DNA from 3 places in the Endozoicomonas sp. ALD068 genome. Region 3 is predicted to be linked to each of the others. Evidence: predicted binding sites of a transcription regulator. Region 3 holds the regulator's gene; each other region holds the start of a gene.
The links. The regulator LexA, encoded in region 3, represses DNA repair genes until DNA is damaged. The targets are predictions, from matches to a motif close to TACTGTNTANNTANACAGTA.

Region 1 (3,481 bases), 980 kb from region 3:
TCCTTGAGCAACTTACCAATGACTTTGCCGGCTTCCTGGGGTTTATAACCCAGAGCCACCAGAGCACTGACGGCTTCCTGTTCAATATCTTTTGCTTCGGCAGCCATTTCGCCACCGGCAACCAGAGGCTTACCTTCCAGCAGAGGTGCTGACTGCCAACGATCCAGCTTATCTTTCATTTCAACAATCAGCCGCTCGGCTGTTTTTTTACCCACACCCGGCAACTTCACCAAAGTGGCACTATCACCTTCCTGCACACAGCGCACAAAAGCATCAGCTTCTATACCGGACAACAGGGTCAGTCCGAGCTTGGGACCAACCCCATTGACCTTGATCAGAGTTCTAAACAACTCCCGCTCATCACGATTGCTAAAACCGTATAGGAGCTGAGCATCTTCGCGCACTACAAAGTGGGTATATAACACGACCTCCTGACCAACGTCCGGCAGTTTATAAAAAACCGACATCGGAGCTTCCACTTCATACCCGATACCATGGGTCTCTATCAGCAAATGAGGGGGCTGTTTGTCAGCCAGAAGGCCCCGAATTCTTCCAATCATCCTGTTTTCCAAATCTTTTATTTTCTGACTATAAGGTCAGAACGCCTAACAATACGACGAGGGCGTAGAACTCCTGAGAATTGTCACTCTCTAATCACTAAGAGAAGTTCAATTCGATGATCTGAAGGAGCTGCCCCCTTGAAGAAACTTCGCACATTTCTGGGATCACTCTGGCAGATCCTGCCCGAGGCTGGCCTGGCCAGTGAATACCACCCAGCTGTATCCGGTGGCCCTATTCCCATCCCTTTCATCAAGTCACAAAAATCTTTGTTAAAGGAAGATTTCCCGGGACGCCCGGCAAACTCACCTGAGCTTGATAAGCCTGCTCGCAGCTTCATCAGTTATATACAAGGCTACAGCAGCCTCCCGATGAGAGATCGCGCTCTGGTTGCCCTGAGAAGTGCGTACATTTGCAATACCAGACACCTGATCCCGGATATTGCTCAATGTGCACTGGATACGGGACTGAAAGCCAGTGATGTACAAATGGTTTCCCGTGGCCATCTGGCACCGGGCTGGGACAACAAACAACGCCTGTTACTGAAAACCACTGAAGAACTCTACAAAGAACAGATCATAAGTCCGGAGAACTGGAAAGAACTGAAGAAAATCTACACGCCACAACAGATCCTGGATCTGGTGTTTTGCATTGCTTCCTTTCACCTTTGTGTCCACCCAAACTAAGACTGCCCCGTAAGACGACGACGTCGAGTACCCGTAGCACCCGCCATCCTGACCAGACTGGAACGAGTATGAGCATGACAAAGAGCAACCGCCAGAGCGTCCGCAGCATCGGCCTGAGGGGTATCATTCAAGTCAAGGATCGACTTCACCATGTGCTTTACCTGGTACTTATCCGCAGAGCCTTTACCAACCACAGCCTGCTTGACCTGCCGGGCAGAGTATTCCGACACCTCAATATTGTGATTAACCACAGCCACAATGGCCGCAGCCCTGGCCTGACCCAGTTTCAGTGCCGAATCAGCATTTCTGGACATAAACACTTGCTCCACACCAACGGACTGCGGGATGTAACGTTCGATCAAAGTGCTGATGCCTTCATAAATCTGCTGCAAGCGCTCAGGTAGAGGCGCCTCCCGGATGCGAATACAACCGGACGCCACATAATGTGTTTTATTGCCTACTTCTTCAATTAATCCATAGCCGGTAATTCTTGAGCCCGGATCTATCCCCATCAGGATGGCCATTCAGAATGTATTCTCAAGTCAGATGTCGCTATTTTCAATGACAGCGTTTGATGCCCCCCGGGGTCAATGAGTGCGACAGCTTCTGCCAAAAAAATCTGACAGGCGAGGGTTCAAAGTCATGGTTATGTCAAAAGGATACTGTACACCCATACAATATACCAGCGGTGCCGGTGGGTATCAGAAACTTACAATTCAAGAACACTGAATTACCAAATTTGCCTGTGAGTAACGATAGAAGCAGCTTAGTATTTCTCTGGTAATACTTTCGTGGCGAGAACCGCAAAGATCATTGTTCTTGCTCAAGACTGTTTTACTCCACAAGATGATCCGGAAACGATTAATGTCCGACCTGCTAAAAACATTAATGATTATCACAGGCATCATTATTCTATTGTTTATGCTGCTGGTAGGCTTCAATGTCTGGGCGTTCACAGATATTCCAGCCGGGCTGGTATCTCCGGAACAGAAACAAAAAAACCCCGACACTTTCGTTATCGAGGCTCTTCACACCGACAGAACAACTTAGTCCAGCTGCGCCATCACTTCGGCAGGAATGTCAGCGTTAGTGTAAACATTTTGCACATCGTCCAGGTCTTCGAGACGATCCACCAGCTTCATGATTTTTTCAGCACCGTCTTTGTCCAGTTCAGTCCGGGTAGAAGCGATCATCGCTACTTCGCCGCCCGCTGGTTTCAAACCTGCAGCTTCAATAGCTTCTTTTACTGCCATGAACTCAGTCCACTCAGTGACCACTTCAATGGAGCCATCGTCGTTAGTCAGTACATCTTCGGCACCGGCTTCCAGAGCAGCTTCCATGACAGTGTCTTCATCCAGACCCGGTTCGAAGAAGATTTGCCCCTTACGCTCAAACAGGTAGGCTACAGAACCGTCAGTACCCAGATTACCACCATGCTTGGAGAAAGCATGGCGTACTTCTGCAACGGTACGGTTACGGTTGTCTGTCAGACATTCCACCAGCACCGCGATACCGCCAGCACCATAACCTTCGTAGGTCACTTCTTCCATGTTGGAATCGTCATCACCACCGGCACCACGAGCAATCGCCCTGTTGATGGTGTCACGGGTCATATTGGCACCCAGAGCCTTGTCAACCACCTGACGCAGCTTGGGGTTATCCTCGATATTCCCACCGCCCTGCTTGGCCGCCACCACCAACTCACGAATGATCTTGGTGAAGATTTTGCCACGCTTGGCGTCCTGAGCCGCCTTACGGTGTTTGATATTGGCCCATTTACTATGACCTGCCATAGAAAATACCCTTTATCTCTTCTTGAACAGGCCGGTAAAAACCGGCCTCAGCAATTTATAAAATGGTCGCAGACGTTTTCTGGAACAGCCGCAGACGCTCAGTGACTGGTTGCAGACGCCGGATCACGACGAATACGGATATTCAGATCGCGTAGCTGGGTGGCATCCACTTCGCCCGGAGCCTGAGTCAGCAGACAGGCTGCGGACTGAGTTTTCGGGAAGGCAATAACGTCACGAATATTATCGGTCCCGCACAGCAGCATAACCAGACGGTCAAGCCCAAACGCCAGACCACCATGGGGAGGCGCACCGTATTTAAGAGCGTCCAGCAGGAAGCCAAACTTTTCCTGCTGCTCTTCTTCCTCAATTTTCAGGATACGAAATACTGTCTGCTGCATTTCCTGGTTGTGAATACGAACAGAACCACCACCGACTTCATAGCCA
Region 2 (3,481 bases), 4.7 Mb from region 3:
CGTGGTGTTCTTTTCAATCAGGGCAGTCATAACTCCACCCATGGTTTCGATACCCAGAGTCAGTGGAGTGACGTCCAGCAGCAGCACGTCTTTAACGTCACCCGCCAGAACCGCACCCTGGATGGATGCACCCATGGCTACCGCTTCGTCAGGGTTCACATCTTTACGAGGTTCCTTGCCGAAGAAAGCAGCAACTTTTTCCTGAACCATTGGCATACGGGTTTGACCACCCACCAGAATGACTTCGTCGATGTCAGACAGATCCAGGTCGGAGTCCTTAACCGCCAGACGACATGGCTCCAGAGAACGCTGAACCAGGTCTTCAACCAGAGACTCCAGTTTAGAGCGGGTGACTTTAACGTTCAGATGTTTAGGACCGGTTGCATCGGCAGTGATGTAAGGCAGGTTAACATCAGTCTGCTGAGCAGAAGACAGCTCAATCTTGGCTTTTTCAGCAGCTTCTTTCAGACGCTGCATGGCCAGAGGGTCACCTTTAAGGTCGATACCCTGGTCTTTTTTGAACTCTTCTGCCAGGTAATCGATCAAACGCATGTCAAAGTCTTCGCCACCCAGGAAAGTGTCACCGTTGGTGGCCAGTACTTCGAACTGGTGCTCGCCGTCAACATCGGCAATCTCGATGATTGAGATATCAAAAGTACCACCACCCAGGTCGTATACAGCGATGGTCTGGTCACCCTGCCTCTTGTCCATGCCGTAGGCCAGAGCAGCAGCAGTTGGCTCGTTAATGATACGCTTGACATCCAGACCGGCAATACGGCCAGCATCTTTGGTTGCCTGACGCTGAGCATCGTTGAAGTATGCAGGTACGGTAACCACCGCTTCAGTAACAGACTCGCCCAGGTAGTCTTCAGCGGTCTTCTTCATTTTCTTCAGGATTTCAGCAGAAATCTGAGGCGGCGCTTTTTTGTCACCTTTAACTTCAACCCAGGCGTCGCCATTGTCAGCTTCAACAATCTTGTAAGGAACCATCTGGATGTCTTTCTGAACCACATCGTCTTTGAAACGACGGCCAATCAGACGCTTGATGGCAAACAGGGTATTGTCAGGATTGGTAACGGCCTGACGCTTGGCTGGCTGACCTACCAGAGTCTCACCATCGTCAGTGAAGGCGATGATAGAAGGCGTTGTACGACCGCCTTCAGCATTTTCCAGAACCTTGGCTTTTTCACCATCCAGAATAGATACACAAGAGTTAGTGGTACCCAGATCAATACCGATTATTTTACCCATTGTTCAATCTCTCCATTGCCCTGATTCCAGGACGAAATTCTTTAGTTCAATTCTTTAATTCTTCAGCTGAGGGCTGCTTGCCAGTGTCTGGTGAGCAGCTGTTTTTGGCCTTTGAAATCAATATGGGATCAATCGATTTGATTTCAAGGCTGTTGAAATATTCTTTTTTGAATATTCCTCAGCAAAATCACTTATTTGGAAACAACAACCATAGCCGGACGAATCAAACGACCATTCAGCTTGTATCCTTTCTGGAAAACATCAATCACGGTGTTGGCTTCAACATCGGGATTCGGAACCATCGACATGGCCTGATGGAAGTTCGGGTCAAAAGGCTGACCACTGGGGTCTTCCTGAACTACCGCGAAGCGTCCCAATGCATCCAGGAACTGCTTCAGAGTCAGCTTCATACCTTCTACCAGGGCTTCGTGAGACCCTTCTGCCTGTTCGGCACTTTCAATGCCTTTTTCCAGGCTATCAACCACTGGAATCAGTGCGTCAACAAATTTTTCCAGAGCAAATTTGTGAGCCTTTTCAACATCCTGCTCGGCACGACGCTTAATGTTCTGCATTTCAGCAGCAGTACGCAGAGTCTGATCTTTCGCCCTGGCAAGTTCTTCGTTGAGTGCTTCCAGCTGACTCTCAAGGCCGTCGGTCAGATTACCTTCACTGTCGAGTTCAACACCACCCTCTTCGTTCAGCAGGCTTTCTTCTGCCTGCTGCTCTGTGGCTTCTTCCGTTACCTGCTCTTCAGGTTTGCTGCTTTCTACTGTCATTCCAGAATCTCCGACCGGGAGGCAATCATTTAGATGAAACGTATATTGGGTCACGAATTCCGGATTCAAGACCTGAAAAACAGTTTTTTTAACGCAAGCGATCATTTCGCAAAACACCGGGCCGCAAAACAAAATCACAACGCCCCCCCATCTCATTCAGTTCAGGATCAGTGGATTTTTTCAGCTCTGACTTTACGAATCGCACACTTCAGGTTACTGTATATATAAACAGTAAAGCTACAGTAGCGGGTATTTATCATGCTGACCCAACTGTCCATCAGCAACTTCGCCATCGTTGACCAGCTGGATCTGGACATCCATTGTGGAATGACTGTCATTACCGGCGAGACCGGTGCCGGTAAGTCCATCATGCTGGATGCTCTCGGTCTGGCAACGGGTGACAGAACCGATAGTCACTGTGTTCGTCAGGGTACTGACAAAGCTGAGATTCACGCTTCTTTTGATATCAGCCAGTGCACTGCGGCAAAAGCATGGCTGCAAGAAAAAGATCTGGCCAGTGATGATGAGTGCATTCTCCGAAGAGTCATTACCAAAGAGGGACGGTCCCGTGCCTATATCAATGGGACTCTTTCTCCCCTTGCGGATCTTCGGGCCATTGGTGAACGGTTAATTGATATCCATGGCCAGCATGAAAGCCAGTCGTTACTGAAAAAAAGCAACCATCGACTGCTTCTGGATGATTATGCCGACATACAAAAACTGGCCTCCGAAGTGGCTCGCACTGCCCATCAGTTCAACCAGACACATGATGAACTGACCACTCTCAGCCATAATCGCAGGGAGCAGGATGAACGAGTGCAACTGCTCAGCTATCAGCTTCAGGAGCTGGAACAGCTATCGCTTCAGGAAGGAGAGCTGGAACAACTTGAGCAGGAACTCAAACAGTTATCCCATGCTGAAGGCACTCTTTCCGTGTGTCACGAAATCAATGCTATCTGCTCAGACAACGAGGCAGGTAACATTCTCCAGAAACTCTCCACCTGCCTGCAGCGCCTGAGCGATCTGCAAATAGATCACCCAGCCATCAACAACACAATTGAAATGATGTCCTCTGCCCAAATTCAGGTCGAGGAAGCGGTAGGAGAAATCAATCACTTTATCGATCATTTTGATGCCGATCCCGCCAGAATGCGGGATGTGGATGAACGCCTCAGTGCTATTTACGACCTTGCGAGAAAGCACAGGGTTCAACCCGAAGCGTTATTGGAAAAGCAAAGCACGCTTGGCTCTGAGCTGGAGAGCATCCAGTTCAGCGATGAACGGGTTGAAGCATTACAACAAAAGCTGATCGAACTAAAATCCGAGTTTCAGAACCAATGCGAAAAACTCTCCAGAAAACGTCAGTCTGCTGCCAGACAACTTGAAAAAAAAATCACTAGACGCATGGCTTTGCTCGGCCTGCCCCACGGAGAGTTCATCATTGCCCTGACACC
Region 3 (3,481 bases):
TGGATTGATTCAAACCGTGCATGATTGTGGGAATGTTTAGAACTCTGTTGTTTATGGCTGTTGTTCAATTTGATCAGAGGTATCTTATGACTAAGATCATGCTGTGCTGTTCGGCAGGTATGTCTACCAGCATGTTCGTGGAGAAAATGCGCGAAGCAGCTGAAAGTCGGAGTGAAGAAGTCGAGGTTGAAGCCTTCGGCGCTAGTCATTTCGATGAACAGGTAGCCTGTTTCGATGTTGTTCTGCTGGGTCCTCAGGTTAAATATATGTTGAATGATCTCAAGCTGCGTGCTGCCGAATATGCTGTTCCGGTTGAGGCGATCAGCCCTGTTGATTATGGCACGATGAATGGTGCGAAAGTGTTGGGCTTTGCTCTGTCGCTAACAGCCTGATTAATTCCAGTTTATCGTGTGTATGCTGCAATACGGGGGCAAAAGCTGCAGCTCTTTTAAGGGTTTTTACTTTCCAGTCTGCAATAACACTTTGCATTACTCTCTACTGACCTATTGCATCATAAGTCACAATGCTGCATGATTTCTCCCTCTTATACGCTATTTATGGAACGAAATATGGCTGCATCGTTTTTGGAAATTGTGGAACTTCCAACAGGAGAGATTGTTCTGCGAAGCAGTGACGACGAGGGTGAGCCCCTGCTGACTATGAAATTTTCAGAGGAAGCCAAACAGTATCTTGAAGGGGACCATTTGCAAGTGGCAAAGGTCATGTTTGATGCTGGCATGCGTGAAGTTGCTGAACTCACTCGTCCGCAATCCTCTGAAGAAGAGATTCCTGAGAACAGAGTACTGCACTGACTCCATTTTCATGAAAATGACGGGCATCATGCAACCTGTCTACTGCGAATAGCCAGCCCCTGACACTGTCCATTCCTGGCTGCGCTTTCAAGCTTAGTTAGCCACCCTTTATCCAAATGCCCCAGCCAGCTGATGACAGTGTGGCTGGTTCCGGATGCCAGCGCTTTCCTGGTGAGTTCCAATGTCTGATTAATATTGTTGGAGCTAAAGATTTGCACCTTGTCATGATTTAAGTCGCAATTCTTTAACCAGTGCAGGGTTCTGGTGTCATCTGCCAGAATCAGGGTCAACCAACGTTCACTGTCAGTGGACAGCTGACTGAGCATGGGCGTCAGGAGTTGTTCTGCCTGCCAGGGTTGACCTGAAAGAATGAGTTCATTAATACTGGGCTTCAGAGACTTTTCAGTTTTTCCTGATAAAGTCTTTTCTAGGCGCGAGGGGTTAATGCAGACTGTATTGGTCTGGTAGCTTGGGGCTGAAAAATTGTGCCTTTCACTGCTGGTTCGGTACAGCATAAATTCTTCCTTCTGGCATAGCCCGGACGCTGTTTGTTATTCGCACTTCAGCGTAGTGGGCCTTTAACAACAGCTGCCTGTTGTGAGTAGTGTCTCTGGTAATGGTCAGGCTCATCTTATTCCGTCTCAGGACTGATTTCTGATGACTCCGACGCTTAAACCTTCGATGGCAAAGGCATCCTGAGTGAGATCAACGACTATGGTTTCGAACTCGTCGTTTTCCGGATGCAGCAATACTTTGTTTTTCTGTTTCTCGAATCTTTTCACGGTGACATCATCTTCAATCCGGGCGACGACAACCTGACCGTTTCGAACATCTGTTGTCTTGTGAACGGCCAGCAGGTCACCATCAAGAATCCCGATGTCCTTCATGCTCATTCCTTTTACCCTTAACAGGAAGTCTGCCGATGGGGTGAAGAAAGCGGGATTGAGCATCAGGTGGTCTTCGATATGTTCCTGGGCGAGGATCGGGTTCCCGGCAGCAACTTGTCCGATAATCGGAAGGCCTTCAGGCTGGCTGTCCGGAATACGGATACCGCGGGAGGCGCCGGGGGTAATCTCGATAGCGCCTTTACGGGCCAGTGCCCTGAGATGTTCTTCGGCAGCATTGGGTGAGCGAAAGCCGAAGGTCTTGGCGATTTCGGCTCTGGTGGGTGGGAAACCTGTCTCGTCAATATGAGATTTGATCAGGTCCAGTATCTCGGATTGCCGTTTAGTCAGTTTGATCATGGTCTCTCAATCTGTTTTTTTATACAGTATCTGTGATTATATACAGTATTTTTGTGGTGGCAAGTTATTAAATACCTGGCCAGTTGGTTTCGCATATTCTGGCGAGTGGATTTTTTCATCCTTCAAGGCGCAACGACGGGCGCGTAGCCTTAGCTACGCAACCAGAGTTGGAACGCAGAAGGGTGGAAAAAGCCGCCGTCCAGAATATGCGAAACCAACTGGTTAGGTACTTATGTTCAGGCCAGCAAAAACTGACAAGAGGGTCGTCAATGGTGCAGGTGAGGCATGCTTTGCCACCATAGTGATGAGTTGTTGGCTGAAATTCGCAAGCTGAGTCCCTGAAGCTTTTTTTAATAAAAAATCCGGAGGTGGTTAATCTCCGGATTTGGCATTTTATTTATGATTGTGTAGAAGTTAATTTCTTCCGCAGTGCATCCCAGGCATCATTTGAAACTTCTACTTCAAAGCCATCAAAACCATGCCAAACTTTAACAAAATCTACATGTTTGTAATCAAGCCATTCTAATATTCTTTCTCTGATATCAAGGGCATTATCCTTACTACCAGTATGGATAGCTAATCTGGATTTAACTGCTTTGGCACTTTTGATATTAAAATCCTCTTTCGGATCAAACTTATGGTATATTAGTTTACTCACATCAATAGATTCATCATCTGGTAACATATATTTTATAGAGTTAATAGTTTCTTCAATAATTTTTTCGTCTTTTTTGGGTTCATCTATTTTTCTGTAATTTTTATAATTTTCGATAGGAGTCATTTTGCTATCAGCTGTCAAGTCATTTGGTTTCAAACTTTTATCAGATTTCAAATCATTAGATTTCAAGCTTTCAGCTGAGTCATTCCCGGCCGCATAAAATTCTAAAAAGCTGCCATCCTTAATCAGCATCTCCACCAACCGATTGCCTTGTCCATCTACAATGGCAATGTAACCAGGGGAGACAAAATGAAAGTGTGGTGGTTTTTTTGTACCGAAGCCTCTGAGTGTTCTTGTTGCGGCAGTGGCAACTTGACCATAAGCTCCCTCTTCATTAATGGATACTCTGGTCTTCTGAAGAATTTCCAGATCACAATTTGAGGGATGGCCTAATCTTGTTAAATCTTCAGACCTTATGACATCGGCTCCAAATGTCTGAGAAATTTTGTCGAGTAAATTAGTGTCACAACTGCCGTCTATTTTTATCCTGGGTAGCATTAGATCCATCTCTTTTTTACGGCCATTTAATCCGTCAATCAGGTGATTGATTGTATCAGAATCAAGGTTGTTAATCCCTGTCGGACTGTCATCAGGGGTTATTATTGCGACTAATTTAAGATCTTCACCATTCACTGATCGGAAATTTTTGCCAATGGCGCCAAATTTTCCATTATCAAAAAATTGCACGTTTTCAGTTGACATCATCA

Region 1: ruvC (crossover junction endodeoxyribonuclease RuvC) is a predicted target of LexA. The motif match lies at 1,905-1,924, and genes of this name have one in related genera.
Region 2: recN (DNA repair protein RecN) is a predicted target of LexA. The motif match lies at 2,242-2,261, and genes of this name have one in related genera.

The regions. Positions count from the first base shown of each region.
Region 1 is NZ_JBLYNU010000004.1:933,436-936,916, reverse strand. It holds gene ruvA (Holliday junction branch migration protein RuvA) at 1-560, opposite strand, end outside; gene ACO6V5_RS02695 (carboxymuconolactone decarboxylase family protein) at 699-1,244, shown strand; gene ruvC (crossover junction endodeoxyribonuclease RuvC) at 1,241-1,768, opposite strand; gene ACO6V5_RS02685 (hypothetical protein) at 2,109-2,294, shown strand; gene ACO6V5_RS02680 (YebC/PmpR family DNA-binding transcriptional regulator) at 2,291-3,037, opposite strand; gene aspS (aspartate--tRNA ligase) at 3,136-3,481, opposite strand, start outside.
Region 2 is NZ_JBLYNU010000004.1:6,571,637-6,575,117, reverse strand. It holds gene dnaK (molecular chaperone DnaK) at 1-1,251, opposite strand, end outside; gene grpE (nucleotide exchange factor GrpE) at 1,443-2,027, opposite strand; gene recN (DNA repair protein RecN) at 2,286-3,481, shown strand, end outside.
Region 3 is NZ_JBLYNU010000004.1:1,913,312-1,916,792, forward strand. It holds gene ACO6V5_RS06805 (PTS sugar transporter subunit IIB) at 87-392, shown strand; gene ACO6V5_RS06810 (hypothetical protein) at 570-812, shown strand; gene ACO6V5_RS06815 (SulA-like leucine-rich domain-containing protein) at 839-1,327, opposite strand; gene lexA (transcriptional repressor LexA) at 1,454-2,056, opposite strand; gene ACO6V5_RS06825 (serpin family protein) at 2,454-3,481, opposite strand, start outside.